3 regions of the Mesorhizobium sp. WSM4906 genome follow, and region 3 is predicted to be linked to each of the others. Evidence: riboswitches for the same ligand, from Rfam matches in the RefSeq annotation. Region 3 holds a riboswitch; each other region holds the start of a gene.
What was found. Region 3 has a riboswitch for thiamine pyrophosphate ahead of thiC (phosphomethylpyrimidine synthase ThiC). Riboswitches for the same ligand answer to the same signal wherever they lie in the genome.

Region 1: another riboswitch for thiamine pyrophosphate. It lies ahead of thiC (phosphomethylpyrimidine synthase ThiC); the one in region 3 lies ahead of thiC (phosphomethylpyrimidine synthase ThiC).
Region 2: another riboswitch for thiamine pyrophosphate. It lies ahead of thiB (thiamine ABC transporter substrate binding subunit); the one in region 3 lies ahead of thiC (phosphomethylpyrimidine synthase ThiC).

Annotation. Positions count from the first base shown of each region.
Region 1 covers NZ_CP121355.1:1,224,287-1,234,247, reverse strand. The annotation lists gene QAZ22_RS05825 (class I SAM-dependent methyltransferase) at 1-507, shown strand, start outside; partial or broken gene QAZ22_RS05820 (IS5 family transposase) at 929-2,273, opposite strand; gene QAZ22_RS05815 (hypothetical protein) at 2,674-3,729, opposite strand; gene QAZ22_RS05810 (hypothetical protein) at 3,726-5,792, opposite strand; gene QAZ22_RS05805 (metallophosphoesterase) at 5,795-7,132, opposite strand; gene QAZ22_RS05800 (hypothetical protein) at 7,624-7,887, shown strand; TPP riboswitch at 8,205-8,321, shown strand; gene thiC (phosphomethylpyrimidine synthase ThiC) at 8,425-9,961, shown strand, end outside.
Region 2 covers NZ_CP121355.1:1,715,959-1,725,919, reverse strand. The annotation lists gene QAZ22_RS08100 (RNA polymerase factor sigma-32) at 237-1,100, shown strand; gene QAZ22_RS08095 (caspase family protein) at 1,269-3,353, shown strand; gene QAZ22_RS08090 (M48 family metalloprotease) at 3,420-4,889, opposite strand; gene thiQ (thiamine ABC transporter ATP-binding protein) at 5,043-5,828, opposite strand; gene thiP (thiamine/thiamine pyrophosphate ABC transporter permease) at 5,825-7,447, opposite strand; gene thiB (thiamine ABC transporter substrate binding subunit) at 7,688-8,698, opposite strand; TPP riboswitch at 8,742-8,856, opposite strand; gene QAZ22_RS08070 (thiamine diphosphokinase) at 8,991-9,635, shown strand; gene QAZ22_RS08065 (ABC-F family ATP-binding cassette domain-containing protein) at 9,637-9,961, shown strand, end outside.
Region 3 covers NZ_CP121355.1:3,649,697-3,659,657, reverse strand. The annotation lists gene QAZ22_RS17375 (thiazole synthase) at 1-35, opposite strand, end outside; gene thiS (sulfur carrier protein ThiS) at 39-236, opposite strand; gene thiO (glycine oxidase ThiO) at 205-1,212, opposite strand; gene thiC (phosphomethylpyrimidine synthase ThiC) at 1,216-3,060, opposite strand; TPP riboswitch at 3,165-3,281, opposite strand; gene QAZ22_RS17355 (FkbM family methyltransferase) at 3,374-4,129, opposite strand; gene QAZ22_RS17350 (hypothetical protein) at 4,126-5,358, opposite strand; gene QAZ22_RS17345 (aspartate aminotransferase family protein) at 5,367-6,836, opposite strand; gene QAZ22_RS17340 (NAD(P)-dependent oxidoreductase) at 6,859-7,866, opposite strand; gene QAZ22_RS17335 (EamA family transporter) at 7,863-8,297, opposite strand; gene QAZ22_RS17330 (FAD-binding oxidoreductase) at 8,423-9,781, opposite strand; gene QAZ22_RS17325 (UbiA family prenyltransferase) at 9,778-9,961, opposite strand, start outside.

The sequences.
Region 1 (9,961 bases), 2.4 Mb from region 3:
GGTGCATCGACCGTGCTCATGGCACAGGCCTTCCCCAATTCGCGCTTCGTCGGCTTCGACTATCATGCCCCTTCGATTGAGCGCGCCCGCAAGGCGGCCGAGGTAGCCGGCGTCGGCGTTAACACGCGGTTCGACGTGGCGGCCGCCAAGAGCTATCCCGGAACCTATGACCTCGTCACATTCTTCGATTGCCTTCACGACATGGGCGACCCGACGGGCGCCGCCACCCATGTCCACGGATCGCTCAAGCCGGACGGCACGTGGATGATCGTCGAGCCGTTCGCGCATGATCATCTGGCGGCGAACCTCAATCCCGTCGGCCGCGTTTACTATGCCGCTTCCACTTTCGTGTGCACGCCCGCATCCGTGTCGCAGGAAGTCGGGCTCGCGCTTGGAGCCCAGGCCGGTGAGGCGAGGCTGCGCAAGGTTGTGACCGGCGGCGGCTTCAAGCGATTGCGTCGCGCCGCGGAGACACCGTTCAACATGGTGCTGGAGGCCCGCCCTTAGCGTGGCCGTCGCCAGAAATTGCAGCTCATCGCATTTGATGAAGATCACCGCCAAAAATCCGGACGCATCGGGCACATTTTCAAGGCGTCTGGGTTCACGCAGAGGTCGCTGCCGAGTTGTGTGCCAAGAGTCCCATACGTTGCGGCTCAGAAAGGACCCCACGCACGGCGACGAACATGCCCATAGCGATGGCCGCTATAATCACATATGTCCACCATGGCGCGTTCACAAAGCTGGTAAGCCACGTCGCACCGAACGCGCTTACGACAAAAACGAGAGCCTCGATAAAAAGACTGAGCCTGTACACATTCAGTCGTCTCATCCTCATACCACCCATCCAAAGACTGAGCTTGTTGCGCTACTGCGACAGAGCCTAACATATTGGAGAGTGCTCACTAGTCGACCGTGAACAATCCGAGCCCTAAGCGGCGACCGGCTTCGGCCGGATTTGAAGCAGGGCAATCAAGAGCGACAAAAACCCCTTCAGCCACCTGAGCAGGAGGGAGAAGTTGTAGCCGGCGGCGGCCAGGATGGCGTTGAGGGTGTCGCCCTGCTGGCCGGCGAGGTAGTTGCGGCCCATTCTGTGTTCGCTCTTGATGTGGCCGATGACGGGCTCGACCGCCGACCGCCGTCGCATCTGGCGCTTGATGGCTGGGGTGACGCGGCGTTTCTGGCCCGCGGTGAAGACCCTGAGCTTGTGGCTCTGCGGTGCGTTGTGGCCGCGATAGCCGGCGTCGGCGAGGATGCGGCCGATCTCGTTGCCGATGGTCTTTTCCATGTCGGGGATGACGCTTGCCAGCGTGTGGCCGTCATAGGGATTGCCGGGCAGTGCTTTTGCATGCAGGGCGAACTGGCCGCCCCTGGAGCGCTTCAGCGTGGTGGCCACCGACACCTTCACCCCGAACTCGTAGGGCGCATGCGCCTTGCCCTTGCCGATGCATTCCACCTCGTGTGCGTGCAGGCTGTAGATCTTGCGGCCGCGCTGGCGCTGGCGTTGCTCGAGAACGGTGGCGGCCTGGTAGAGCGGCCATTTGAACAGCGTCCAGCCCCTGATCGCCGGCGATCTGGCGACCAATGTCGCGAATGGTCCGGCCGAGATAGGTCTTGAGCTTGCGTAGCGCCTTGTTGGCCCGCTTGAACTGCTTGGCGTGGGCATAGCGCTGGTGGCTGATCAGCGCCAGCTTGCCGACCCGCACATAACTCTGGCGCAAATGGAGACCCGTCCTCTTGGCCAGCCGCACCAGCCGTTCGCGTGCCCGATGGATGAGCTTGGCGTCGGTCGGGAACATGACGTTCTTCGGCTGCACGGTGGTGTCGACGATCACCTGGCGCGTGTCGGCCGGTTTCATCGCCCCGGTCTTGACCGCGAGGCTGAGGCTCTCCTGCAACAGCACCATAATCCGCTCCTCGCCCATACGGCTGCGCCAACGCGTCATCGAGGAGCGGTCGAACGGCAGCGTATGGCAAAAGAACGTCTCGCCGGTGAGATACTGGAAATAAGGGTTCTCCACCCAGCGCTCGCACAGCACCTCATCCGACAGGTTGAAGGTGTGCTTGAGGATCGCCAGCCCCGCCATCAGCCGGGTCGGCAGCGGCGGCATGCCGGGGCCGTCCGAATAGACGGCGCCGAAACGCTCCTCCAGCACCGGCCAGTCGATCGCCTGCGCCAGCCGCACCAGCTCGTGCTTCATGTTGATGATTTGGTCGAGCCGGGAGCGGAACAGGTCCTGCTCTCCCGTCTCGCGCTTCTCGCGTGGCCTGGACATTCGCTGTCCCCTCGATTCGCCGCCGCCGAACCGAGTGAATCACGCTCCGCGCCACAAGGGAATCGCAAAACCGAATTGCAGGAAAACAGCGTCCAAATACCGCTAATCCTGCAATTCCAAAGCCGCTATCCGCCTCAATCAACAGGCCAGATCAATGGCTTGCGGATAGTTCACGGCCGACTCACTATTTCTATGCTGAACAGTCTCGCCTGAGTATATGTTTTAGCTAGTCGCTAATTAGACGGAATTCTGCCAGTCTGCATTCCCCCCTGATCTGATGTAGAGCAGCTTCCAAGTGGGAATTAGCCCCCCATCGACCGGATCGGGCGACACGAACATGCGCTGAAGGCTTGGCGGAACGGCTACTGGGACCATGATGCTACTCGAATGCAAGATAGTGTCAGAACGTCCCGGGAAGGCTGCAGGCAGGGGATGTCAGGTCAATCAGCCTATAGATATGATACCGCCCATTCGCTGAGACTTCACGATGGGCATAGGAGGTGGGAATTCTTGCCTTGAGATGGACGCGGCTGTCGGAGCAGGCGAGCACGGCAGCAGCGATGGCCTGAACCTTCGGGCCGCTGACAAAAACGTTCACCACCGCACGCGAGCCGAACCCGTCGAGATACGTCTCGAAAGCATCGAGGTGGGCCATCAGCCCGAAAGCCTGGATGTCGCGAACTTCGCCATCTTCGAGCCGGTGGGTTTCACGTACCTTGGCCACCTGTTGATCGAGCAAAGCATCGATATGCGCATTCTTGTCGCTTCTTGGGACGAGGAGCGAGATCCGTTCCGGACTGACGATATCGATCAATCCGTAGAATACGTCGGCATCTCCTCCGATCCCCACGAGCAGGACTTTCTCTTCGCCCATTCCTCCGCTGCCTTGAAGATGAGGGACGGTGACGTATCGGTCCAAGCCGCTGGAAAAATCCTCTTTGCCGATCGCGTTCCCGTAGATACCTTCGGCGTACCCGAATTCGAGAGACTGAATCGACATTTTCTTGAATGCCACCGCAATCAGCCATTGGATGTAGATTCGCGGCATCGTCGAGCACTCGACGAAAACCTTCCGCAGGCTTCCTTCGTATGAGCCACATGAAGCGGCCATCTGAGTGAGCAGGTGATCGAGGAGATTGATGTTCTTCTGATACTCGATGGAAGGCTCGAGGGTGATCACAGTCACTTCGACGCCCCATCGGGTACCCATAGCGATGAGCTTTCGCCGGTTTTCTTCGACGGCTGGGACGTTCGCTTCCTTCAGAGCAAAGTCCAGAACCACGATCTTGCCGACCTTCAGGTCAAGATGGTTTTCGAACGCGGCGAAACGCGTTTCCCATCCAAGCGCGACGATCGCGATATCTGCCTCCATCGTTTCGCAGGTACCTGCATCTCTCGCCTTCTCGGTGACGGCCAGATGGCCGAAGACTCGATACTCGACAGTTGAAGCGGTCATTCGAGATCGCTCTCGAAAAGCGAGTGCTGGAATTCGGTCTTGAGTGCGGGCCGCGCGACGAGCTCCTTAAACACCGAGTCGGCCCAGTCTTCTGGGAGCCGATGCCTGGTAAAAAGCAGGTCGACCATCCGCGCCGCAGGGATTGTGTTGATTTCGTACGGGCCGCGATAGGAGAACCCGAAGTAAGGTGCAAATCGCCGATGCAATCTGATCATCATCTCCTTCGATGCGGGGTCGGCGCGGTCCACCTCAAAGTTGCCGGCGGCGGAGACCTCCCGGATAAACCCATCCCTTTCCGCCCGACGCAGGACCTCGTCCAGTTTTCCGCTGGGTTGCTCCAGTCGGTTCACCAGCGAGCGCATTTCCTTTAGATCAACCCTGAAAATGCCTCTCTCTGTCGTTCCTAGAGCATTTTCTTCGGCAAACTCTGTCTGGAGGCGAGCGGTCAGGTAACCCAACGCCCGCACCATGCGCACGCTCTCTTCTTCGTACGGATGTGAAAGCGCCTGAAGTCCATCAAGCTTCCGTTGAGAGGCGGCGTTCACAGCCTGTCTCTGCTGTTCGAGATGAATCTGTAAATCCGAGTTGATGAATTCCACCAGTTTTCGTGGATCACTGGAACTCGGAACACTGCGGCGGAAGATCTCTCCCATTATATCAAGGAAATCGCGTATACAGACGTCGCTCAATGATGTGATGATCTGGTGCCCTACGTACGGGTAGTCATGCAGACGCAGCATCTGGCACGCTTTCAGAAAAGCCCATCCCTGTTTCCGGGCGATCGACCTCTTCAGATTTGAAGCATCCGCCTTGCTCATGGGCCGGCGCTTAATTTCCGGGTTCATGAGCGCGAGCGCCAGCCCTTCGGCATAAGGGCGCGCTTTTCGATCAAGAAGGAATTGCTGCTGATCCGCCGTCCTCAAATTCACGGAGAGGAATTCACGTGCTGCATCAGCAAGTGCCACAAGCTCTTCTCTGCCCTCGGAATGACCCGATATGATAACCCGCTCGATGATGTCATTGACGGAAAGCCGCCCCAGCCGGTTTTTGAGCGAAAACGCGCTGAGCGCATCGTTGCGCTCGAGATCACTCCGCAGATGGTCAGGAAGCGCATAGTACAGCCGAAGCGACGACACGTTCTCGCACAGCGTGGCGAACTCCCTCGGATCGACTGAATCAAGATTCTCGACGTCCCGGTCAGCATTCGAGAGCGACTGGCCGGGTATGATCGTCCGGATCGTGTCGTAGAGGCCGCCGATGTAGGCGAGGACCCATTTCACGTTGCCGCGCGTCTTTCTCACCAAGGTGTTCAGGAACTGCTGTTGGAGCGGTGTCAGTGCTTCACAGTCGTCAATCAGTATCTTGAAGAAGGGCGCCCTGTCACCGGCGAAAGATGGGCCATTTAAAAGTGGAGTGATCGCGGTCGCGACCTTGTTAATGATCGCGCCAGGGTCTGTTGCTCTGAAGCCGGTCGCTCCGGCATCGGCGGCAAAGAAGAACGCGTTGAAGCATTCGTCGACGTACCGGGTTATCCCACCCCGCAGCTCATCGATGCTGAAGAAGTCGAGACGGGCAGGTTGGGGTATGAAGTGCAGCACTTCGCGATGCAGTGCCAGGGCGACGTCCCTATCTTCGGAGGCCCGGTATTTCAAGTGGCCGTCGCGTCTGAGCTGGCCGATGCTCTCGAGCAGGCGTTCGACTATCTTCAGCTCCAGATAGTGAGAGAAGATTACGAATTGCCGCGGGATCACGGCGGCCGTGTCGAAGCGTATCCGCTCCGGAATGAGGTTCAGAACGGCGTTGTCGATTAGGGGCGAGAATGTCTCATTGAGCTGGAAGAAGACGCCATACCAAGCGAGCTTGCCGACTTGGTCCGAGAGACTTTTGTCTTCAAGAATATGGACTGTGGAAAGCGAGCGAAGAATGCTGGTCTTGCCGCTGCCTCTCGTCCCTGCGACGAAGACCGGCTTGGCGGCGGCAGAAATCAACGCCGACTTCTGACTGAACCACAGTATCGGGCGGCTTTCGTACTCGATCCTGTTGGGGCCGAACGGATTCTCCATCGCTATTCGTCCCTTACCTTAATGCGCCAAGCCGAGTTTGCCTTGGTGAGGCCGTCTATCTCGATGAAGCGCGCCGCTTGGAGCATCAGAAGAGAGTCTTCCAGATCTAGCCCGAGCTCGGCGGAGGCAGCAATCTCAGTGATCTCGTCCCAGAAGAGTAACCCATTCCCGCGCCTGGTGGCATGGTCGCGCAGTCGGCGCAGCAGGTCAAACGTGTCGTTGTTCAGAAAGGCCTTGCCGTTGGACATGGTCGAAATAAAGCAATGTTCGCCTTCCATGACCGTCCCGTCGGCGACATTGGTGCGGTAGGGTATAAGTCGGATGCCGACGAGCTCTCCCTGATCGGTCGTGAAGAAGACGAGCTCATTGAAACCTGACTGTATCTCTGGTGCTGAGATGCAGATCAATTTGCCGTCCGGAAACCTTGGATCGTTGACGATCTCGACCGGATCAGCATGTATGTGTCCATGCAGGTAGACGATAGGCTTGTTGCCCTGCAGCAGCTGAGTTCTGACAAATCCGCTGTTGAGCATCTCCGCGTATGGCGTAATGCGCGGAGTCTTTTGTGGCAGCAGATTGTGATGGCCGATTATGATGCCGTAACGCATGTCGGGCTGCTGGAGCAATTCCTGTAGGCCTGCAAGCATCTCACGCGAGATGTATGGCGTGTCCATCTGACCGTAATACTCGTCGTCGGACGCCTCCTTGTCTGGATCGCTGGGAGGTGTCGCGGGCGAATGTCCCGAGATGTCCGGCGAGCCGAGATCTAGAGGCTCTGTAGAAGGACTGAGTGCCTCGAGACGATCACGAAGGAACGCGGGAAGGTTTTGAAGCTCCCAACTGCCTATCGCTGTGTTGACGAGGATGAAGTTTGCGCCTGCGGATCCTGTCGGAAGTCTGAAGTGCACGGGTTGGTCCACGGGAACGGTCTGCCAACCCAAGCGGGCGGCTAAACTCGCCATTTCGCTGAATTTCTCAGTCGGTCCAAGTTCGCGCGCGTCATCACGGTTCACATCGTGATTTCCCGGTACGAATATCAACGGAAGCGCCTTTGAACTGCGTCCCTGTGCGCGGCAGAGCAACGTGAAATGCTGGAATGCCGAAGCAATGAAGGTCTTGTCGCCACGGCTCGTGAAATCCCCCATGAAGGCGATCGAATCCAAGGGCTTCGAAGTCGTCAGCCGCCGAAGTTTCGTCAAGACGGCACGCAGCGAAGACGCGCGTAGCTTCTGCGTTATTTTCGGAGCGAACTTGCTATCCTTGGCATCGATGTTGCTAGAGGAAGGATGCCAGTCCGGATAGTGAATATCGCCTACTTGAAGGATTCGCACCCGCCGCATAACTCGCCCCCCTGCCGAGAGCCATAGACTAATCCGTTCGCTTTTGCCAAGCGCGAACGATCATCCGCAGTGTCCTTAACGAGGTAGCCTGCACTTTTCGAGAATTGCCACGGCGGCTATTTTTCGGCTGTGAAGCACACGAGACCCGTGACGTGAGACCCAGTTGCTCAATGCCCAGTTGCTCAATGAGCTTTCTTACGAATAAGGGAGAATTTCCGCGGCCGGACTATCTCTGAGCGAGCGTGCATGACTGCCAACGGAAGGTCTTGCACGCACCCTTGCGATCTTGAGCAATGGTCGCCATGACTTTCTTCTTGCAGGCTTTTGAGTGGCCCAGCCTGCGATCACCAGACCCCACCGATTCTAAAGAGCGTGGCAGATGGGATAGTCGAGGTTGCCCGTGCACAGTCACGCTCAGGGCTTGCGCCGCCCAGAGGACACGCTGAAAAGGCAGATTGGGGCGCAAGCACGCCATTCACGAGAGGTTCGACATGAAGACCATGCAAGAAAAAGACATTCCGGCATTCGTACAAGCAGTTGTGGACGCCGGCTGCAAAATTTGCGCGATTGGCAACTTGGGATACGTCTTTGGCGATGCTGATTTCACGCCAGCGCAACGGAGGGCCGTCGAGCCACAGCTGCGTAGGATTGCTGAAATCTACGGCGAACGCGATCATCTCATGAACGAGATAGCTGTATATCTGCGGTCGATCGGACGCCATGTCGAGGTTGAGCCGAAGACAGGTATTTCCTGATGGCCGTGATCGCGAGAAGCCGTCTTCCAACCTCTGAATCCTAAAGGAGGTGACCCCCAAGGCCGTTCGTCACCTTCGACCAGAATAACCACATCCGTGACCGCCTGAGCTACTTGGTCGATACGCGCACATGGCCAATACAGTTTCTCCATCCTTCACGAAGCGAATGAGGCTTTGGCCATTCAGCCCCGGTCTACGGGGCGTGACTTGTCCCCGATGCATGCGCGAGCTCTCCGCCCGGCTGGCCGCCGGTCGTCGCCACCGGCCGAAGGCGCCCGAATGCGCTTGACAAGATAGCGTCAGCCCGTTCAACCTAAGGCATTCACCAGGGGAGTCCCGGCAAGGGGCTGAGATACTGCTGGCTTTCGCGGCGCAGTGACCCGTTGAACCTGATCCAGTTCATACTGGCGTAGGGACGGTGCAAGCGCTTTGCGGGAGTTTACGCCCGAGGTCCTGTTGCAGCAGGTCTACAGAAGCGTCTTTTCATCCTTCCGGCACAGAACTGGGTCTCCAATGCATGAGCAAAGGAGCCTCACGATGAATGCCCTCACCCCCGCCGTATCGACGGGACCACTGCCCGCCTCGCGGAAAATCCACAAGCCCGGCGTCCTCTACCCGCAGATCAGGGTGCCGATGCGCGAGATTTCCGTCCATCCGACGGCCGGCGAACCGCCCGTCACCGTCTACGATCCGTCCGGCCCCTACACCGATCCATCAGTCGAAACCAGCATCGAAAAAGGCCTTGCCCGGCTTCGCCACGAATGGGTCACGGCGCGTGGCGATGTCGAAGCCTATGACGGCCGCCACGTCCGGCCGGAAGACAATGGATTCGCCACCGGCGAGCGCCTGACACCGGAATTTCCGATACGCAATCGGCCGCTCAAGGCCAAGCAGGGCAAGGCGGTGACCCAACTTGCCTATGCGCGCGCCGGCATCATCACGCCAGAAATGGAGTTCGTAGCCATCCGCGAGAATCTCGGCCGCGAGGTGATGCGCGGCAAGCTGCAACGCGACGGCGAAGCCTTCGGCGCGGCGATCCCAGATTTCGTCACACCCGAATTCGTGCGCGACGAGGTGGCGCGCGGGCGCGCAATCATTCCCGCCAACATCAATCATCCCGAGAGCGAGCCGATGATCATCGGTCGCAATTTTCTGGTCAAGATCAACGCCAACATCGGTAACTCGGCTGTCACATCGTCGATGGCCGAAGAGGTCGAAAAAATGGTCTGGGCTATCCGCTGGGGCGCGGACACGGTGATGGACCTGTCGACCGGCCGCAACATCCACAACATCCGCGACTGGATCGTGCGCAATGCGCCGGTGCCGATCGGTACGGTGCCGCTCTATCAGGCGCTGGAAAAGGTCAACGGCATCGCCGAGGATCTGAACTGGGAGGTCTACCGCGACACGCTGATCGAGCAGGCCGAGCAAGGCGTCGACTATTTCACCATCCACGCCGGCGTGCGGCTGCACTACATCCCGCTGACCGTCGACCGGGTCACGGGCATCGTCTCGCGCGGCGGCTCGATCATGGCCAAATGGTGCCTGCACCATCACCGGGAGAGCTTCCTCTACGAGCATTTCGAGGAGATCTGCGACATCGCCAGAGCCTATGACGTCTCCTTCTCGCTCGGCGACGGCCTTCGTCCCGGTTCAATCGCCGATGCGAACGACGCGGCGCAATTCGCCGAACTGGAAACACTTGGAGAACTCACCAAGATTGCCTGGGCAAAGGACTGCCAGGTGATGATCGAAGGCCCGGGCCATGTCCCCATGCACAAGATCAAGCAGAACATGGACAAGCAGCTCGCAGTGTGCGGTGAGGCGCCGTTCTACACGTTGGGGCCGCTGACGACCGACATCGCGCCGGGCTATGACCACATCACCTCAGGGATAGGTGCCGCCATGATAGGCTGGTTCGGCACCGCAATGCTTTGCTACGTCACGCCGAAAGAGCATCTCGGCCTTCCCGACCGCAACGACGTCAAGATTGGCGTGATCACCTACAAGATAGCCGCCCATGCAGCCGATCTGGCGAAGGGCCATCCGGCAGCGAAAACCAGGGATGATGCCC
Region 2 (9,961 bases), 1.9 Mb from region 3:
CGGAATAAGGAACCAGATTTCAAAAATTGGCCCAGCCAGAAATCTGATCCTCAAAATCAATGCAAATCACGGCAAGCAAGCGTCCCGGGTCGACAACAAAACGGCACCCGGCGCACTGCATGTGCGCCTCTGCCGCCACGGAACCTTCCATGCGCCTGACACGTTGCAGGCTGTTGTAGGGCGCGGCAGCGTCTTTTCAACCGTCATCAGCGTAACGACCGCCAAAAGGAGCCGGCATGATCGAGGACGTGGCAGGACGGACATTGGTCCGGGCGGCAATGAAGGCTCCCTATCTCGAGCGCGACGAGGAACATCTCCTGGCCATACGCTGGAAGGAAAAGAACGATCAGGACGCGCTGCATCTGATCACCGTCGCCCATATGCGCCTGGTGATTTCCATGGCGTCGAAATTCCGCCACTACGGCCTGCCGCTCGGCGACCTGATCCAGGAAGGCCATGTCGGTCTCCTGGAAGCCGCGGCCCGCTTCGAGCCCGCCCGCGAGGTGCGCTTCTCGACCTACGCCACCTGGTGGATCCGCGCTTCGATGCAGGACTATATCCTGCGCAACTGGTCGATCGTGCGCGGCGGCACCAGCTCGGCGCAGAAGGCGCTGTTCTTCAATCTGAGACGGTTGCGCGCCCGGCTCGCCAATGGCGCCGAGCCGATCTCCAATGCCTCGCTCTATCGCGAGGTCTCGGCGGCGCTCGGCGTGCCCGAAGCCGATGTGGCGATGATGGATTCGCGCCTTTCAGCCCCCGACAGTTCCCTCAACACGCCATTAGCCGACGAGAACGGCGCCGCCGAACGCATGGATTTCCTGGTCTCGGAGGACCCGCTTCCCGACGAGGTGGTGGGCGAAACGATCGATGTCGAGCGCCGCGCGATCTGGCTGAAGAGCGCGCTCGGCGCACTCAATGCGCGCGAGCTCCGGATCATCGAGGAACGCCGGCTGAGCGACGACGGCGCCACCCTGGAATCGCTCGGCGAGGCGCTCGGCATCTCCAAGGAACGCGTCCGCCAGATCGAAGCGCGCGCCATGGAGAAACTGAGGGCTGCACTGGTCAAACAGAACCCCGAATTCCTGGCGGAAGCAGCCTGAGGGCAACTTTAAGTTGCTGGTGTAAAATAGATATCTAATAAAAATAGGTCATATCACAACAGCCTTTCTTCTTTTCCATATCAGCGTATTGTGAATTCTTTAACAGACCCGCGCGCCGCAACTGGTCTTTTGTGAATCCGACAGACCATAGCGGATGGGGGACTTGCCATGCTGCGATGCTGCGCCTTCCTTGCAGCCTTGATCCTCGTGGGCTTCACGACGCTCGAGGCTCATGCCGATCGCAGGGTTGCCCTTGTGATCGGCAATTCCGAATATCGCACTATTCCGGCCCTCAAGAATCCGGACACGGACGCCGAGAATGTCTCCAAGACATTGCGGCTGGCTGGCTTCAATGTGTTCGTTGCCAAGGACGTGACCAAGCTCCAGTTCGAGGAGAAGTTCCGCAACTATCTCGCTGCGGTTGACGGCGCGGATTTGGCGGTCGTCTATTATTCCGGCCACGGCTTTCAGATCGGCGGCGAGAATTTTCTCATACCCGTAGATGCCTCGCTGAAGGATGCGGCCGACATCGAAGTCCAGGCGATCAAGCTCGACGACGTGCTGCAGCAACTGCGCTCGAAGTCGAAGATCCAGGTAATCATCCTCGATGCCTGCCGCAACAATCCGTTCCCGCGCAAGGATTACTGGCTGCGCGACCAATTGATTGTCTCCGGTGAGACAGGCCTTGCGCAGGTGAAAAGCTCGCTGAACACGCTGATTGCCTTCGCCACCGAGCCGGGCGCCGTCGCCTATGACGGCACTGGTGCCCTCAGTCCATTCTCGTCCGCCTTCTCCCGCCGCGCGCTGGCGCCCAACCAGGAGATACGCACGGTCATGGCGGCCGTTCGCCGGGACGTCGTGAAAGCGACCAATGGCAAGCAGGTTCCGTGGGAGAATTCCTCGCTGGTCGACGAGGTGGTGCTGATGCGCCACGATGAGCCCGAGGGTCAGCAGGTCATGGTCGAGCAGCCGCAGCCGGCGTCGGAGCGCGGGCTCCATATCACCGGCGCCGCCGAAGCCATCGACAACCACGGCGTCAGCATCCCGGTCGGTGTCGGCCCGGTGCCTCTGAAGCTGGATTTCCCAACCAACGACCCGGCGGTCAGCCTGAAGCTCGCAAGCTATCCGGCAACGGGCACGCTGTCGCTGCCGGACCGGACCTTGTCTCCCGAATCAAGCCTGATGGCCGATGATATCGACCATTTGCGCTACGAGCCCCAGATCGGCTCGGCGGCTCCCGTCGAGGTCGGCTTTCAGATCAGTGCTGGCAAGGCGTCCAAGCGGGCGACGATGAAGCTGTCGCCAAGTGTCGACCCCTGCGATCAGGCGGCGGGCGCGCCGCTCGACCTGCAAGGCGTCGCCCCCGGCCGGCAGCCGAATGAGATCGGCGGCGGGGCCGTCGAAGCCTGCGAGACCGCGGTGAAGACCTATCCCGGTGTCACCCGTTTCCGCTACGAGCTCGGGCGGGCGCTGCTGGCGTCCGGCAAGGTCGACGAGGCCAGGAAAGCCATCCAGGAGGCTGCCGACAAAGGGCATGTCCGGGCCGTTTTCGAGCTCGGCGACATCGCGGCGTCCGGAACAGGGACCGCCGTCGATCCGACGAAGGCCAGCAGCCTCTATTCGCAAGCGTCAGACAAGGGCGACCCCTACGCCATGGCCGCGTGGGGACGCGCCCTGTTCAACGGTATCGGTGTCCAGCCCGATACCGGCAAGGGATTGGACCTGCTGCTCAAGGCGGCGGCTATGGGGCACATCAACGCCATGAACGATCTCGCGGTGATCTTCCAGGAAGGCCGCAACGGGGTGCCCGCCGATCCGGCCCGCGCCTTGGCTTTCCTCAAAGCCGGCATCGATCGGCAAGGCGTGTATTCCATGAGCATTCTCGGTCTTCCCGCCCGCAGCGCCTTGCCGGTCGCGGTGTGCAAGCCCAAGGTCGTGCGAAAAATAGTCACGAAGATAAAGCTGGTCCCCACACCGACGCCAACGACGCCGCCGGAGGTCTTCGAGACACCGCTCAAGCCAATACAGAACGACACCGGGCCGGCGCCCTGGCGCGGCAGTAGCGGCGATCATCCCGAGCCCAAAGGCGGCGGCAGTGGCAGCTCTGAAGGCAGCACCACTGAGGGCAGCACTGGCACTACCGACACAGGCTCCGCCGACACAGACACCACCGGCCCCACCGACACGGGCAGCACCGGCAGCGTCTCTGATACCGGCAGCACCGTCGGTTCCGACAGCACTGGGTTGTTCTGACGGATGCAGCAACAACGGCGTGCGCGGGCAACCGAATAGACAGACCGAGCCGTTTCCTGGCGGAAGCTATTTGTCGGTGACGATCTTGACCTTGTCGCCGGCCGACACCGTTGCGCCCGGCGACATCGCGTTCAGCACGCGGAACAGGTCGAGCTTGCGGTCGACGCCGACCATTTGCGCCGCGAGCGTGCCCATGTTCTGGCCCGGCTGCACGGTGACCACCCGGATATGCAGCGGCTTCAGCGCCGCCTTCTCGGCCGCGCTCAGCGTGCGGAAGGAACCGCTGACCGAACGCGCGACCGGCTCCAGCGCGGCGCTGGCCGAGGGTGCTGCGGTCAGCAGCCGGTAGACCTGCCCGCCGGCGCGGATCACCGCGATATCGAACTGCCACCCTTGCGCGCTGGCATGCGCCATCGCTGCCTCGTTGCCGTTGACCGTCTCCTGGCGCACGCTGGCGTCGTCCAGCCCGGCGACCCAGCCGCTGCGGATGTAATCCGTCAGCGACACCGATTTGTCGATCGCCACGCCATCGAAGCGGATGGCGATGTCGCCGGGTCCGGTCGCAGTGACGGCGGCCGCCGAATTGTCGATGACGAAACCGTCCGGCACCGCGAACGAGACGCCGAGGCCGGGATGCATGAAGGTCTGGCCGCGCACGTAGCCCTCTTCCGGCGTGTCGCCGTAGAGCAGGCCGTCTATGCCGGCGAGAAAGGCATCGCGATCGCGCGTGCCGACGCCGGGCGGGCCGAAGTTGCGGGCAAGGCGCTGCGCCAGCTCGATGCGCTGCGGCGTGTTGGGGTGCGTGGCCAGGAAGTCGAGGCTGGCATCGGTGGCGCCGCTGACCGAGCGGAAATCGGTATAGGCCGACATCGACTGCAGGAAGCGGCCGGCCGCATACGGATCGTAGCCCGCCTCGCCGATCGACTTGATGCCGATGGCGTCGGCCTGCAGTTCCTGGTTGCGCGAGAACTGCGCCAGCCTCAGCTTGCCGCGGATGAGTGCTGCCTTGGCGGTCGGGCTGTCGCCGAGCACATCGGAAACGACCTTGGTCGCCAGCCCTTCCTCGGCCTCGAGCTGCTGCCGCTGCAACCCGTGATTCGCGGTGACGTGGCCCATCTCATGCGCGATGACGGCGGCAAGCTCGGAGGAGTCGTTGGCCAGAGCCAGCAGTCCACGCGTCACGTAGAGGTAGCCGCCGGGCAGCGCGAAGGCGTTGACGTTGGGCGAATTGAGGATGGTGATGCGATAGGTCTGGGTCGGGTTGGCCGACACCACGGTCAGGTTGCCGACGACCTTGGCCACCATGCGCTCGAGCTTCGGATCGGAATATTCGCCGCCATAGGTGGCGAGAATCCGCGGATGCTGCGCCTTCGCCATGTCGGCGAGCTTGGCGTTGGCGACGACGTTGTCGACCGTGATCGGCTTGTCCGAGGGCTGGAAGCCGGATTCCTGGACGTCGGGCGGCGTGAACATCTGGCAGCTCGCCAGCGCCACGGCAAAGCCCGCCAACGCAAAGAATCGCGTCAGCGGCTTCATCCATACTTTCTCCGCGCCGGTCGTCAGATCGGCTTCCTTTCGAAATCTTTCGGCAAATCACGGCCCACCCGGACCAGCATGGCCGGACCTAGCCACACTCCCCCGGACAAGGCAAGCAAACGCCGGATCACCCGTTGCCGGTTTGGGCGTAAATTATGTCCGCTTCCGGGCAATATGTTGTGATACGGCAACGCTGCCGCCTTGATCGCCGATATAGCGCCGGAAGGCGTCCGGACCAGAGCGGTCGAAGAAATCCGCGGCCGGCCCGGTCGCGGCGATCATGCCTTCGTCCAGAAACGCCATGTTCTCGCCGATGCGGCGGGCATCTTCCGGCTGGTGCGTGACGAAAAGCACGGTCATCTGCCGTTCGGCGTGGATACCGGCCACGAGATCGAGCATGTCGTCGCGCAGCGCCGGACCGAGCGAAGCGAAGGGCTCGTCGAGCAGAAGGACCGGACGATCGCGTAGGAGCACCCTTGCCAGCGCGACGCGCTGCCGCTCGCCGCCGGAAAGCTCGCGCGGCAGCCGCTTCTCCTTGCCGGCAAGGCCAACCCGCGCCAGCGCTTCCGCGACCGTGTGGCGGTCGGCGACAGTGAGGTCGAGCGACGGCGAGCGGCCGAGCCCGACATTGCCCTCGACCGAAAGATGGGCAAACAGATTGTTTTCCTGGAACACCATCGATACCGGCCGCGCCGAAGGCGGCGCATCGCCGACATCGATCCCGCCGATCAGCACCTTGCCGGCGCCGGGCAGCTCGAAGCCGGCGACCAGATTGAGCAGCGTCGACTTGCCTGAACCGCTCGGCCCCATGATGGCGGTGATCTTGCCGGCGGCGAATTCGGCATCGAAGCGGAACGATGCCTCGCCATAGCTGAACGAAACATCGTCCAGCGTGACGGCCAGTGCCGTCTCCGTCGCTATGCCATTGTTCGTCGTCATGCCTTTGCTTCCCGCCCGAGCCAGTCGGCGGCGACAACCAGCATCAGACAAACGAGGCCGAGCAGCAAGGCAAGCCCCGCGGCGTCGGCGGTCCGGTAGCTGCCCATGCGCGCGAGCAAGAGATAGGGCAAGGTCTGCACCGAATCGCTGCCGAACAGCGCGATGACGCCGAGATCGCCAAGCGACAGCGCCATGGCGAAGGCAAAGCCGGTGGCCAAAGGCCGCCGGAGCGACGGCCAGTCGACCAGGCGCAGCCGGTTCCAGCCGCAAATGCCGAGCGCCAGGCAGAGCCGCTCGTGACGCTCGCTCGCCGCGTCATAGGCCGGGCGAACGGCGCGGATGGCGAAGGGCATCGCCATCACCGCATTGACGGCGACGACCATGACGGGCGCGACGGCGAAGACATCCGTGACGCCGCGCAAGGCCAGGAACCAGCCCGCGCCGACCACGATCGGCGGCACGACGAGCACGAAACCGGCGCCGGTATCGGTGGCATGTTCGAGCAGCGACATGGCGCCGCCCGCGCGGCGCCGCAAGGCCAGCGCGCGCCGGGCCGCGATGAGCGAGAGCGACAGCGCCACCGAAAGCAGCGCCGAGAGGAAAGACAGCGCGGCGCTGGTGAGCGTCGCACGGCGCACGGCCTCCTCGCCGGCCAGCCGTCCGAGATCGGCCTCCAGGCCGGCCAGCACGGTCGCCGCCATCGGCCCGGCGACGAACAGCAAGGTAAGTGCGATCAGACCGGCGTTCACCATCGTTTCAGCCTTGCCCGCCGAAAGATAGCGGCGTGGCGCCACCGGCAGATTGGCGTCGCCGACCGTATTGGCGCCAAGCCGCATCAGTGCCGTGACCACGACGAAGGTCAGACCGATCTGCAGCAGCGTCAGCACCACGGCCCTAGCCGGATCGAAATCGAAACGCAGCGCCTGGTAGATCGCGACCTCCAGCGTCGTGGCGGCCGGCCCGCCGCCCAGCGTCAGCACGATGGTGAAGGAAGTGATGCAGAGCATGAACACCAGTCCGGCGACGCCCGGCAGTGCGGCGCGCAGCGCCGGCCATTCGATCAGCCGCAACGCCGGCCATGCCCCCATGCCGAGCTGGCTCGCCAGCCGCCACTGGTCGGCGGGCACCGTGCCGAGCGCCTCCAGGAACAGACGCGTGGCCAAGGGCAAATTGAAGAAGACATGCGCGATCAGAATGCCGGACAAGCCGTAGATGCCCGGCCATTCGCTGCCGCCAAGGCTGCCGAGAGCGCCGGCAAAATAGCCGGCATGGCCGTAGAGCGCCAACACGCCGAGCGCGGCAACGATGGCCGGCAGCGCCAGCGGCACGGCGAAGAGCTGCAGGATCAGCCGACGGCCGGGAAACTCCGGGTGCCGGGACAAGGCACGCGCCACCAGCAGCGCCGGCGCGACCGACAGCAATGTCGAAAGCAGCGCCTGCCAAAGCGTGAAGCGGGCGACACGGAGGAGATAGCCGTCGAAGGCGACGAGAGCGCCGGACGGGTCGCGCGCGCCTTCGAGGATGAGCCCGACGAAGGCGCCGCCGATGAGCACGGCGATTGCCGCAAGGGCGATGATGCCGGCGGTGACGCGGGAGTCAGGGCGCGGCGAAGATTGCACGCTGCACCATTGGGATTCGAGCTAACGAACGCCGCGTTCCTTCGCGCCCCCCTCTGTCCTGCCGGACATCTCCCCCACAAGGGGGGAGATCAGCAGCGTCGGCACCCTGCTCATTCCTGCAACGTTGCCAATTGGCGAAATCGCCAATGACAGCCAATCTCCCCCCAAGTGGGGGAGATGTCCGGCAGGACAGAGGGGGGCGCCGTAGAGCGATCATCTTCGATAGATAGCCAAAGCCGGCTACTTGCTCATCGCCGCCAGCCATTCGTCCACCCAGGCCTTGCGGTTTGCCGCGACCTCTTCCGGGCTGAACAGCAGGGTCTTGGTCGGCTTCACCAGTTTGTCGAAGGCCGGGTTGAGCGGCTTGTCGGTCTTGCCGGCCGGGAACATCCAGTTGGTCTCCGGGATGACGTCCTGGAATTTCGGTCCGGTCATGAAGGCGATGAACTTTTCCGCCAGCGGGTTCTTCGCGCCGGTCGTGGTGATGCCGGCGACCTCGATCTGCAGATACTCGCCCTCCTCGAAGGACGCGGCCTGGTAGCGTTCGGTGTTCTCCGCCACCATGTGGTAGGCTGGCGAGGTGGTGTAGGACAGCACCATCGGCGCCTCACCCTTGGTGAACAGGCCGTAGGCCTCGCTCCAGCCCGGCGTCACCGTGAGCACCCTGGATTTGAGCTTGGCCCAGGCCTCCGGCGCCTTGTCGCCATAGACCGACTTCACCCAGAGCAGCAGGCCGAGGCCCGGCGTCGAGGTGCGCGGATCCTGGATGACGATCTTGTCGGCGGCACCACCCTCGACCAGCTCCTTCAGGCTTTTCGGCGGGGTCTTCAGCTTCTCGGTGTCGTAGACGACGGCGAAATAGCCGTAGTCGAAGGGCACGAACGTGTCGTCCTTCCAGCCTCCGGGCACATTCAAATCTGCAACGGCGCCATGCGGCGCGAAAAGGCCGCTTGCCTTGGCGTCTGCGGTCAGGTTGGTGTCGAGGCCGAGCACGACGTCAGCCTTGGTGCCGGCGCCCTCCAGCTTGACGCGGTTGAGCAGCGCCACGCCGTCGGCGACCGAGACGAATTCGAGATCGCAGCCGCATTCGGCCTCGAATTCCTTCTTCACCGCGGGTCCCGGACCCCAGTCGGCGGTGAAGCTTTCATAGGTATAGACGGTGAGCTTGTCCTTCGCCTCGGCAGGCCCGGCGGCTGCCAAAAGCGAAACGAGGCCTGTTGCGAGGATAAGCTGGGACAATAGTGAGCGCATCGGCGCCTCCTTCGTTCGCGTGACAAGGAATTGAGGCGTCGGATGGTCCGAAACGTCTAATCCCTCCGCCGGTACAAACCGGATCAGGTTCGGCGGGTTGGCATTGTCGCCTCTCAGCCGGTTCGCGAAGTCAGCGTCCGGCACCCCGTTAGAGCGTTTCGAGACATAGGCCCGGCCGATGCGGCGCGCAAGCGGAAGTTTGCCGGGCATCCGATGACTTCGGAACGCAGCGCTATCCGTTTGGATGCGCCTGGCTTCCGTTTCGCGGGCGGGGCTGGTAAGGGCGACGCCCATGGGAACATTCACCATCCTGCTTGGCGGCGAGCTCGTCCGCACGCCTCGGCTCGATCGCCAGATCGAAGGCTCCCGCGTCATCGCCGCCGACGCCGGCATCGGTCATGCCCGCATGCTGGGCCTCGTACCGGAGCTATGGGTCGGCGACTTCGACTCGGTGCCGCCGAACCTGCCGGAGGATCTCGCCGCCGTGCCGCGCAAGATCTTTCCGGCCGAAAAGGACATGACCGACGGCGAGCTCGCCATCGCCGAGGCGCTCGCGCGCGGCGCCACCAGCCTGGTGCTGGCCGGCGCCTTCGGCGGCAAGCGCGCCGACCATGCCTTCCTGCATCAGGCGCTTGGGTATCGGCTGGCCGAGGCGGGCACGACGGTACTGCTGACCAGCGGCGCTCAGGAGGGCGTTCCCATCCTGCCGGGCAAAGCCGCCTTCGATTACGCCGACGGAACGCTGTTCTCGGTGCTCGGCTTCTCCGAACTCGCCGGCCTGACGGTCTCCGGCGCCAAATGGCCGCTCGACCGTGTCGAGGTGGCGTTCGGCTCCTCGCTCACTATATCGAACGAAGTCAAGGGCCGGCTCGAGATCGCGCTCGAGAGTGGCCGGGCGCTGCTGCTCGCCCACCCCTATCCTCTTGCCGAAAGCTGACATGGCTCCGCCTCTTCTCAATCTCGACGGCATAAAATTGACCTTTGGCGGCACGCCGCTGCTCGACGGCGCGTCGCTGAGCGCTTCCGCCGGCGAGAAGATCGCGCTTGTCGGCCGCAACGGTTCGGGCAAGTCGACGCTGCTCAAGATCGCCGCCGGGCTGGTCGAGCCACAGGACGGCGAGGTGTTCCGCCAGCCATCGGCGACGGTCCGCTATTTGCCGCAGATGCCCGATATGGATGGCTTCGCCAGCGTGCGCGCCTATGTCGAGGCTGGTCTCGGGCCGGCCGACGACCCGCATCGCGCCACCTATTTGATGGACCATC
Region 3 (9,961 bases):
CGCGAAGCCAACTTTGTCCCGAGAAGATCGAACATCGGCTAGCCTCCCTGCATGGGCGACAGGATTTCGATCCGGTCGCCTTCGTTCACCCGCAATTCCGCCCGTTCGGCCGCGGGCACGACATCGCCGTTCAGCGCGGTGGCGAGCCAGCCGCCTTCATAGTCGAGCTCCTTCAAAAGAGCGGCGAGCGTCGTCGCCCTGACCTCAAGCGCTTCGCCATTGACGATCAGCTTCATTTTCGGACTCCAGGTCGGCAGATGAATTGAAGAGAAGGCCGGCAGCCTGCTCGGCCATGGCCGGTGAGAGCAGGAAACCGTGCCGGTAGAGGCCGTTTATCGTGATCGCGCCGTCCTTCCGACGCTTCACCCGCGGCAGATTGTCGGGATAGGCGGGGCGCACGCCCACTCCTGTCTCGACGATTTCGGCCTCACCGAACGCCGGATGAAGCGCGTAGGCCGCATTGAGGAGCTCCATCAGCGAACGGGCTGTGATCGGCCCGTCATGGTCGCTTTCGATCATGGTCGCGCCGACCATGAAGTGATGATCGGCCCGCGGCACGACATAGATCGGATGACGCGGATGGAGGAGACGAACCGGCCGGGTGAGCGAGACCTCCCGCGTGTGGAGGATCAGCATCTCGCCGCGCACGCCGCGCAAATCGTCTTCGCCCCGCGCGATGCCCGTGCAGTCGATCACCTGATCGAAGCCGGAAAGGGCCACTTCGTCCACCTCGAAAAGGAAGACGACGCCCATCGCACGCAGCTTGCTGGCGAGGGCTTCGAGAACCCGACGCGGATCGAGATGAGCTTCGCCGGCGAAGAACAGGCCCTTGCGGAAGCGACCGGCAAGATCGGGTTCGAGGGCGGCGATCGCCTCTTCGTCGACGGGCTCGTGATTGCGGGTACGGGCCGCAAAGCGGGCAAGCTCGAAGGCGTCGCGCACATGGGCGAGGACGAGAGTGCCGGCCCTCGTCACGAGCCCGGGCAGCACCCTTTCCCACCAGTCGGCCGAAGTTCTGCCGAGAGTGACAACCGTCTCTTCGGCGCTTTCGCGTTCGCACCAGGGGGCAAGCATGCCGCCGGCGACCCAGGAGGCATTGCCGCCTATCTGGCTCCGAATTTCGGCAACCGTGACCGACGCACCTCGCGCGGCCAATTCATGGGCGACGGTGAGGCCTGCCACACCGGCGCCTTTGACAAGGACACGGCGCACGGTTCAGTCCGTCCCCTGATCGTCCTGCGCCAAAGCTTGTTCTTCCGCCCCGGGCGTTTCGACCGGCATGTAGAGATCGCCGCCTGCGCGGTATTTCTGCGCCATCGCCGCCATCCCCTCCTTCTGCGCTTCGGCGCGAATGTCGTGGGAGATGCGCATGGAGCAGAATTTCGGTCCGCACATCGAGCAGAAATGCGCCACCTTGTGCGCTTCCTTGGGCAAGGTCTCGTCGTGCATCGAGCGCGCGGTTTCGGGATCGAGCGACAGGTTGAACTGGTCTTCCCAGCGGAACTCGAACCGTGCCCGCGAAAGCGCGTCGTCGCGGATCTTCGCCGCGGGATGCCCCTTGGCGAGGTCGGCGGCGTGCGCCGCGATCTTGTAGGTGATGACGCCGGTCTTGACGTCATTGCGATCCGGCAGGCCGAGATGTTCCTTCGGCGTCACGTAGCAGAGCATGGCCGTGCCGAACCAGCCGATCATGGCGGCGCCGATGCCGGACGTGATGTGGTCGTAGCCCGGCGCTATGTCCGTGGTCAGCGGTCCTAGCGTGTAGAAAGGCGCCTCGCCGCAGACGGCGAGCTGCTTGTCCATGTTCTGCTTGATCTTGTGCATGGGAACATGGCCGGGGCCCTCGATCATCACCTGGCAGTCCTTTGCCCAGGCGATCTTCGTCAATTCGCCAAGCGTCTCCAGCTCGGCGAATTGGGCTTGGTCATTGGCATCGGCGATCGAGCCGGGACGAAGGCCGTCGCCAAGCGAGAAAGAGACGTCATAGGCTCTGGCGATGTCGCATATCTCCGCGAAATGCTCATAGAGAAAGCTTTCACGGTGATGGTGCAGGCACCATTTCGCCATGATCGAGCCGCCCCTGCTGACGATGCCGGTAACCCGGCCGACGGTGAGCGGGATGTAATGCAGCCGCACGCCGGCATGAATGGTGAAGTAGTCGACGCCCTGCTCGGCCTGCTCGACCAGCGTGTCGCGATAGACTTCCCAACTCAGATCCTCGGCGACACCGCCCACCTTCTCCAGCGCCTGGTAGAGCGGCACCGTGCCGATCGGCACCGGCGAGTTGCGCACGATCCATTCGCGGATGTTGTGGATGTTGCGGCCGGTCGACAGGTCCATGACCGTGTCGGCACCCCAGCGGATCGCCCAGACCATCTTCTCGACCTCTTCGGCCATCGAAGAGGTGACGGCGGAATTGCCGATATTGGCATTGATCTTCACCAGGAAATTGCGGCCGATGATCATCGGCTCGCTCTCGGGATGGTTGATGTTGGCGGGGATGATCGCGCGGCCGCGCGCCACCTCGTCGCGTACGAATTCCGGTGTGACGAAGTCCGGTATCGATGCGCCGAACGCCTCGCCGTCCCGTTGCAGCCCGCTCCGCATCATCTCGCGGCCGAGGTTTTCGCGGATGGCAACGAACTCCATTTCGGGCGTGATGATCCCGGCGCGCGCATAGGCAAGCTGCGTTACCGCCTTGCCGGCCTTGGCCCGCAGCGGACGGTTGCGGATCGGAAACTCCCGCGTCAGGCGCTCTCCTGTCGCAAATCCATTGTCCTCCGGCCTGACATGGCGGCCGTCATAGGATTCGACATCGCCACGCGCCACGATCCAGTCTTGCCGAAGGCGGGCAAGCCCCCTCTCGATATCGGTTTCGATTGCGGGGTCGGTATAGGGGCCTGACGGATCGTAGACCGTCACCGGCGGTTCACCGGCAGTCGGGTGAACGGCGATCTCGCGCATCGGCACCCTGATCTGCGGGTGGATGGCGCCGGATTTGTGGATCTTCCGCGACGCCGGCAGCGGTCCAGTCGATACGGTGGGGGTCAGGGCATTCATTTGAGGCTCCTTTGCTCGTTGCATTGGAGACCCAGTTCTGTGCCGGAAGGATGAAAAGACGCTTCGGTCTGCCTGCCTGAGACAGGTCTTCGGGCATGAACGCCCGCAAAGCGCTTGCACCGTCCCTACGCCAGTATGAACTGGATCAGGTTCAACGGGTCACTGCGCCGCAAAAGCCAGCAGTATCTCAGCCCCTTGCCGGGACTCCCCTGGTGAATGGCTTAGGTTGAACGGGCCAGCGCCATCTTGTCAAGCGCGTTTGGCCGGCATTGCGGCTCAACGCCATCGTGCATGGAAGCTCGGTAGCGAAAACTCAGGCGAAAGCCCAAATGTCCTCGGCCTGGAAGCCGACCTGATAGCCTGCGGTCTTGAGCTTGATGACGACCTGGCCGATCTCGGCAGCCGGCAGCGCGCCGACCTCGATCTTGATCATGCCGGGGCGATAGCGCTGGAGGTCGAGCTGGTCGAACACCATCCAGTCGGCGCCTTCGCAATCGACCAGGAAAGCGTCGATATGGGTGATGCGATTGCGGTCGAGCAGCGTCTGCAATGTCTCCGACAGCACCTCGATGTCTTTCAGATGCGGCGCGAACTTGTTGAAGTTGGCGTCCGCCTCGCCCCAGGCGTTCTTGCCGGACATCAGATTGGTGTCGGTGACCGAGGAGCAGCCGATGAACTCGATCGGCAGCGTGCCGGCCTCGAGCGCGGCTGCGTCGAAAGTGTGGACGGTGATGGTGCCCTTTGTCCTGGTCACCGCCACCGGCTCGATGACGAAGCGGCTCGTATCCGGATAGTTGGCGCGCAGCCGCTTCTGGTTGTAGGGGATCGGCTCGACCAGCATCGCCCGAGCACCCTTGATACGGTGCAGCCAAGGCGTCACGTCATCGAACAGCGCGCCGTCGCAAGCCCCGACATTGACCATCTGGAACGGTCGTCCGCCGCCGAACCGCGCCTTGAGCGCCGCCTTGGCCAGGAACTTCGTCCCGTGCAGCGCGGGTCCGCGGTCGAGCAGCCCGGCCGGCAATCCGAGCGACAGCAGAACGCGCGCTAGGTTGGAAGCCGAGCTCATGACTTGTCTCCGGCAACTTGCTGCGCCTCGCGGTGCCGGCCTTGCCTCGCCGAGGTCCACAGCGCCATCAGTGGCGCGGCGAGCATCAGGAAGGGCGGCAGAAGATTGGGGAAATAGATGCGCGTGTCGTGGATCGGGAAGACCGTGAACTTGGCGAGCACGCCGAGCACGAGCGCCGCAAGCAGGATGCCGGCGCGGCGGTCGAACCGGAAGCCTGTACGGTCGAGCCCATACCAGCCCGCGAGCGCGAGCACCGAGATCCCGACCCAGCTGTCTACGGTAATGGCGCGCACCACCGAGGCGGCGAAGGCCTTGAGATAGGCGGCCACCGAGAATGGCGGTTCGAAGCTGTCCATATTGTAGTGCTGCTCGATGCTGGAGAACCACAGATGCGGCCACCAGCCGGGATGCTGGGCCCAGTGCGAGATGGCGAAATAGGCGATGAAGGAGGCGGCGAAACCGGCCAGCGCCCCCCACGCCTTCTGCCGGAATGCCACGAGCAGCACGGCGAAGATGGCGAGGAACACAATGTTGTCCGGCCGTGCCATGAACGCCAGGAAAAGCAGGATAGCCGTCGCTGCCTCGTGTTTGCGGACATAGGCAAACAGCCCGCCGAGGAACAGCGCCGAGCAGAGAAGGTCAGGCGTCGAGGCCCGCGCCGCATCGCCGAAATCGGCCATGATCAGGATGGCGCCGGCGACCGGCGCCAGCGCCAGCGCGCCTTCCGCGCGCAGCCAAATGAGCGTGACGGCGCCGAACAAGAGCACCGAGAAGACCTGCACCAGACGCATCGCTTTAACCGGCGCCACGACATGGCTGAGGCTCGACAGGATTTCGGCATAGAGGAACTTGATCCGGTACATGCCGAGCAGCGAGTGGAAGTCGGCGGCATTCTCCGCCATGTGGTTGCGGAAGCCGCCGCCATCGTCGGTCAGCGTCTTGTAGTCGCCGGCCGACACGCCGGCCTTGATCGTGCTGTAGGCATAATCATGCAGCGCCTGCGGATCGGGATAGCGGCCCTCCTCGGCGATCGCCAGATAAGGCAGCATGTCCCAATTGACGTCGGGCATGAACCAGGCCGTCACGGCGGTCAGCAGGATGTAGAGCGAGAAGGTCGCCGCGCCGATCGGGGCTGCCCATCTCGCGTAAGTCCCCTCGCCCCAGGCAAGACCGGCGCCGGTCAGCCGGTCGAGCGGATTGGCGGGAGCGACGGGTGGCCTGGTCAGCATCGTCTGTCTCAGCGGACCTGGCTTTTCACGAAATCCTTCACGATCGCCACGATGCCGCGCGACAGGAGGCTGTCGAAGGCGTCGACGAAGCGGTCGACATGCTCGCGCTGGCAGATCAGCGGCGGCTCGAGCCGAATGACGTTGCGATTATACTCGGTGAAGGCGACGAGCACGTCGTAGTCGCGCAGCAAGAGCGAGCCGACGAAGCCCGAGAGCGAACCCTTCAGCTTGTCGTCGAGCACACTCACCACAGGACGCAGCACCATCGGCAAGGTCTGCGAGAAATCGTGGAACTCGAGCCCGATCATAAGACCCTTGCCGCGCACACCTTTGATGATCTTCGGATATTTCGCCTTCAGCGTCTGCAGCCGCTGCAAAAGGTAGTCGCCGGTCGACGCAGCATTGTCGATCAGCCCTTCGTCATAGAGCACGTTCAGCGCCTCGATCGCGGTGATGCAGGCCTCGCCCATGCCGCCGAAGGTCGCCATGGCGTGGATCATTGCCGTCTTCGGCGTGCCATAGGCTTTCATGTAGACATCGCGCCTGGCGATCATGGCGCCGACCGCGGCCTTGCCGCCGCCGAGCGATTTCGCCAGCGCCGTCACGTCCGGCACGACGCCGTAGTGCTCGAAGGCGTAGAAACGGCCGGAACGGCCGTAACCGCACTGCACCTCGTCGGCCACCCACAGCACGCCATGCTGGTCGCAAAGCGCGCGCAGCTTTCGCCAGTAGTCGGCCGGCGCCTGGATGATGCCGCCGCCGCCCTGGATGGTTTCCAGCACGATGACGCCGATCTCCGGATCGCTTTTGAACAGGCGTTCGACCGCCGCGATATCGGCGAAGGGCACGCGCACGGCATTGTCCGCCACCTTGAACTCGGCGCGGTAGAGCTGGCCGTCGGTGATCGCCAGCACGCCCTTGGTCTTGCCGTGGAAGGAGTTCTCGGCATAGACGACCTTCGGCCGCTTCGGGCCTGCGGCGCGTTCGGCAAGCTTCACCGCCGCTTCCATGGCCTCCGAGCCGGAGGAGCCGAGGAACACCATGTCGAGATCGCCGGGCGAGCACTTGGCGATGTTGTGCGCGAGCGCCGCCGCATATTGCGACATGAAGGCGATGGCGATCTCCTGGCGCTTCTCCTCCTGGAACTTCTTGCGGGCCTCGAGGATGCGCGGATGGTTGTGGCCGAAGGCCAGCGAGCCGAAGCCGCCGAAGAAGTCGAGGATCTTGCGGCCGTTCTGGTCGATGTAGAACATGCCTTCGGCGCGCTCGATCTTGACCTTGTGGAAGCCGAGCAGCTTCATGAAATGCAGCTGGCCCGGGTTGAGGTGGGCCTTGAACAGGTCCGTGATGCGGGCGACGTCCATCGCCTTGGCCTGCTCGACGCTGATCAGCTCGGGCTTGGCGACGGTGGCGGGCAGCAGCGCCGGCGCTTCGAGCAGCGCGTGCACGCCGGGTTCCGGCTTGGCAATGACGGTCATCTCGAAATCCCCCTTCGTCGCCTTATTCGGCAGGTACGTGTTCGGTGGCGACGGCGTGGCCGTCCTTCTTGGCGCGGTATTCGCTGTAGGCGGCGATCAGCATGTCCTCGTCGCGATATTGCGGCACCCAGCCGAGCTGACGCTCGGCCTTGGACACGTCGAGCACGCATTCCTCGTCGGCGATCAGATACTGCTCCGGATCCATGATCGGCATGTTCATGAGATCGAGCAGGTCGAGCGTGCGCTTGACCGCCCAGCCCGGCGTCGGCAGCAGGATCGACTTGGAGCCGGCATGCCTGATCAGGTCGCCGAGCAGTTTTCTGACCGGCGGCGGATTGAGCGAGCCCAGATTGTAAGCCTCGTTCGGCACGCCGGCCTTCCAGGCTGCGTGCGCGGCTTCCGCGCAATCGAACACCGAGATGAACTGATAGGGATTCCTGCCTGAGCCGATCATCGGCACCGGCAGGTTCCAGTCGATCAGCTTGAACAGTTTCTCCAGGATGCCGAGACGGCCGGGTCCGATGATCAGGCGCGGCCTGAACAGCGAGATCGACATGCCGCGCCTGCGCCATTCGGCGGCGAGCTCCTCGGTCTTCAGCTTCGACAGGCCATATTCGCCGAGCGGCGCGACCGGATGGTCCTCGGTCATCGGCAGCACCACGGTATGGCCGTAGATCATGTCGGTCGTGTAATGGACCAGCTTCGAGGCGCCGGCCTTGTCCATCGCCTGGATGATGTGCTCTGTGCCGTGGAAATTCACCGGGAAGAAGAAGTCGTGCCGATTGGCGCGCACCTGGATCGGCGACAGCATCTTGGCCGACAGGTTGTAGACCATGTCGCCCGCCTTGAGGCCCACTGCCGCGACCGAAGCCGGATCGGTCACATCGCAAGTGATGAAGCGCACCGAACGATAGTGCGGCAGGTCGCTCTTGACGATGTCGGCAACGACGACGTTCTCGCCGTCCGCAGCAAGCTTGGGAGCAAGATGCCGGCCGACGAAACCGTCGCCGCCGAAAATCACATGTCTCATCGAAGGATCTCGTTTGTGCCGATCTTGTCGGAAGTGATGGAAGCGGTCTGGTTCTCGTGCCCGCGGCCACTTTGAGCGATCAAAATCGTTCCGACGCAAATGCAGGCGATACCGGCGATGCGCCAGCCATTGAGGTCCTCGCGGAAGACGAAATAGGCAAAGACGGCGACCGCGACATAGGCGAGGCTGAGGAACGGATAGGCGAAGCTGAGCTCGACCTTCGACAGCACGTAGAGATGCGAGGCCATCGAGATGACGAAGGTGCAGAGGCCGAGGAAGACCCAGGGGCTGAAGACGATCTGCAGCAGCTTGACGAGCGGATTGATGTTGTCGAAAGAGATCGGCCCCATCGACATCATGCCCTGCTTCAGCATGAGCTGAGCAGCGGCATTGGTCATGACCGTGAAGAGAATGAAGAAGATGTATTTCATTGTTGCCACCCCGCCCTTGGGCGGTCCTACTACAAACCTGCAAATATTTCGTGAAATCACATGTATATTTTTAGTAAAAACCCGGATATGAACGCTTCATTTACCAAGATTTACTCAAATTCGACCTATTCTGCGGCCACCACGGCCTCTCGCCGAGCCTCCAGTTTTTTCGCTGTGCGCGCCCAGAAATCCGACAGGAAGGCCGGGTCGCGAAGCGCCTCCAGCCGTTGCCATTCCGGGAAGGACGCCGCGAAGGTTTCGGGCCTCATGCGGGCATCCTTATAGGGGTTGACGGCGCCACCGGCCTCGATCGTGATGCGGTCGAGTTCGGCTAACAGCCGCAGCGTCCTTTCGCCCCTGTTGGGGAAATCGAGCGTCAGCGTATAGCCCGGCCGCGGAAACGAGAGCAGCGCCGGCGAACCGACGGCGCCAAACCGCTTCAGCACGGTCAGGAACGAGCCTTGCCCGGCATGCCGCGCCGCTTCGAGCAGTGCCGGCACGGTGCGCCGCGCCATGGCCTCAGGCACCACGCACTGGTGCTGGAAAAGCCCGCGCGGGCCATAGAGCCGATTCCAGTCGCGCACACCGTCGAGCGGAAAGAAGAAGCCCTGGTAACCCGCCTGGCGCGCAGCCGGCGTGCGACCCTTCTTCCATCGATAGGCAGCGTTGAAGGCAGCCAGGAACGGCCGGTTGAGCACGTTGAAGGGCGGCTGCACGGGCACCGAGAGCCGACTGCCTGCGCGCATGGCGGCATGCGAGCCGTGCTCGGCATGGTTGCCGGTGAACAGCAGGCCGCGCCCTCGCCCGTGGCCGCCGGCGAGCTGATCGATCCAGGCAACGGCATATTCATTGGCCTGGTCGGCGGCGTCGGCAAGATCGAAGAATTCGGCGAGATCGCGGAACCGCGTCGTTTTCTCGACGATGTCGAGCGAGGGCACACGCATCAGCCGGATCGACGCCGACAAGATCAGTCCGGTCAGCCCCATGCCGCCGACCGTCGCCCTGAACAGATGGGCGTTGTCGGTCTCGGAGCAGCGATAGGTCCGGCCGTCGGACCGCAGTAAGGTCAAGGATTCGACATGACAGCCGAACGTGCCGCGCCGGTGGTGGTTCTTGCCATGCACATCATTGGCGATGGCGCCGCCAAGGGTGACGAACTGCGTGCCGGGAACCACGGCCGGAAAGAAGCCGTAAGGCGCGGCATGGGCGATGATGTCGCAAAGCAGCACGCCGGCATCGGCCTTGAGCACGCCGGTCTCGGCGTTGAAGCCGCGAATGTGGCCGAGCGGCCGCATGTCGACTACCATGCCGGCGTCGTTCTGGCAGCTGTCGCCATAGGAGCGGCCATTGCCGTAGCCGAGAAGCGAGCCCGGCTTGGCCGTGCCGCTTTTCAACAGCGCGATGGCTTCTTCCGCCGGGATCGCCCGGCGCGCCGGCGGCGTCGCCAGCCCGAAGCTGCCGAAATATTCGCCGCCGGCGCTCACCAGCCCCAGCCTCCTGCGATCAGAAGCACGGCGCCGATGGCCACCACGATCTGGCTACGCCAGTCGCGGATGATGAAGACGACCGGGTCGTCATGCATCTCGTCGCGGCGCGCGAGGATCCAGACGCGCATGGTGAGATAAAGCACGATCGGCGCCAAGGGCCACATTACCCACGGGTGC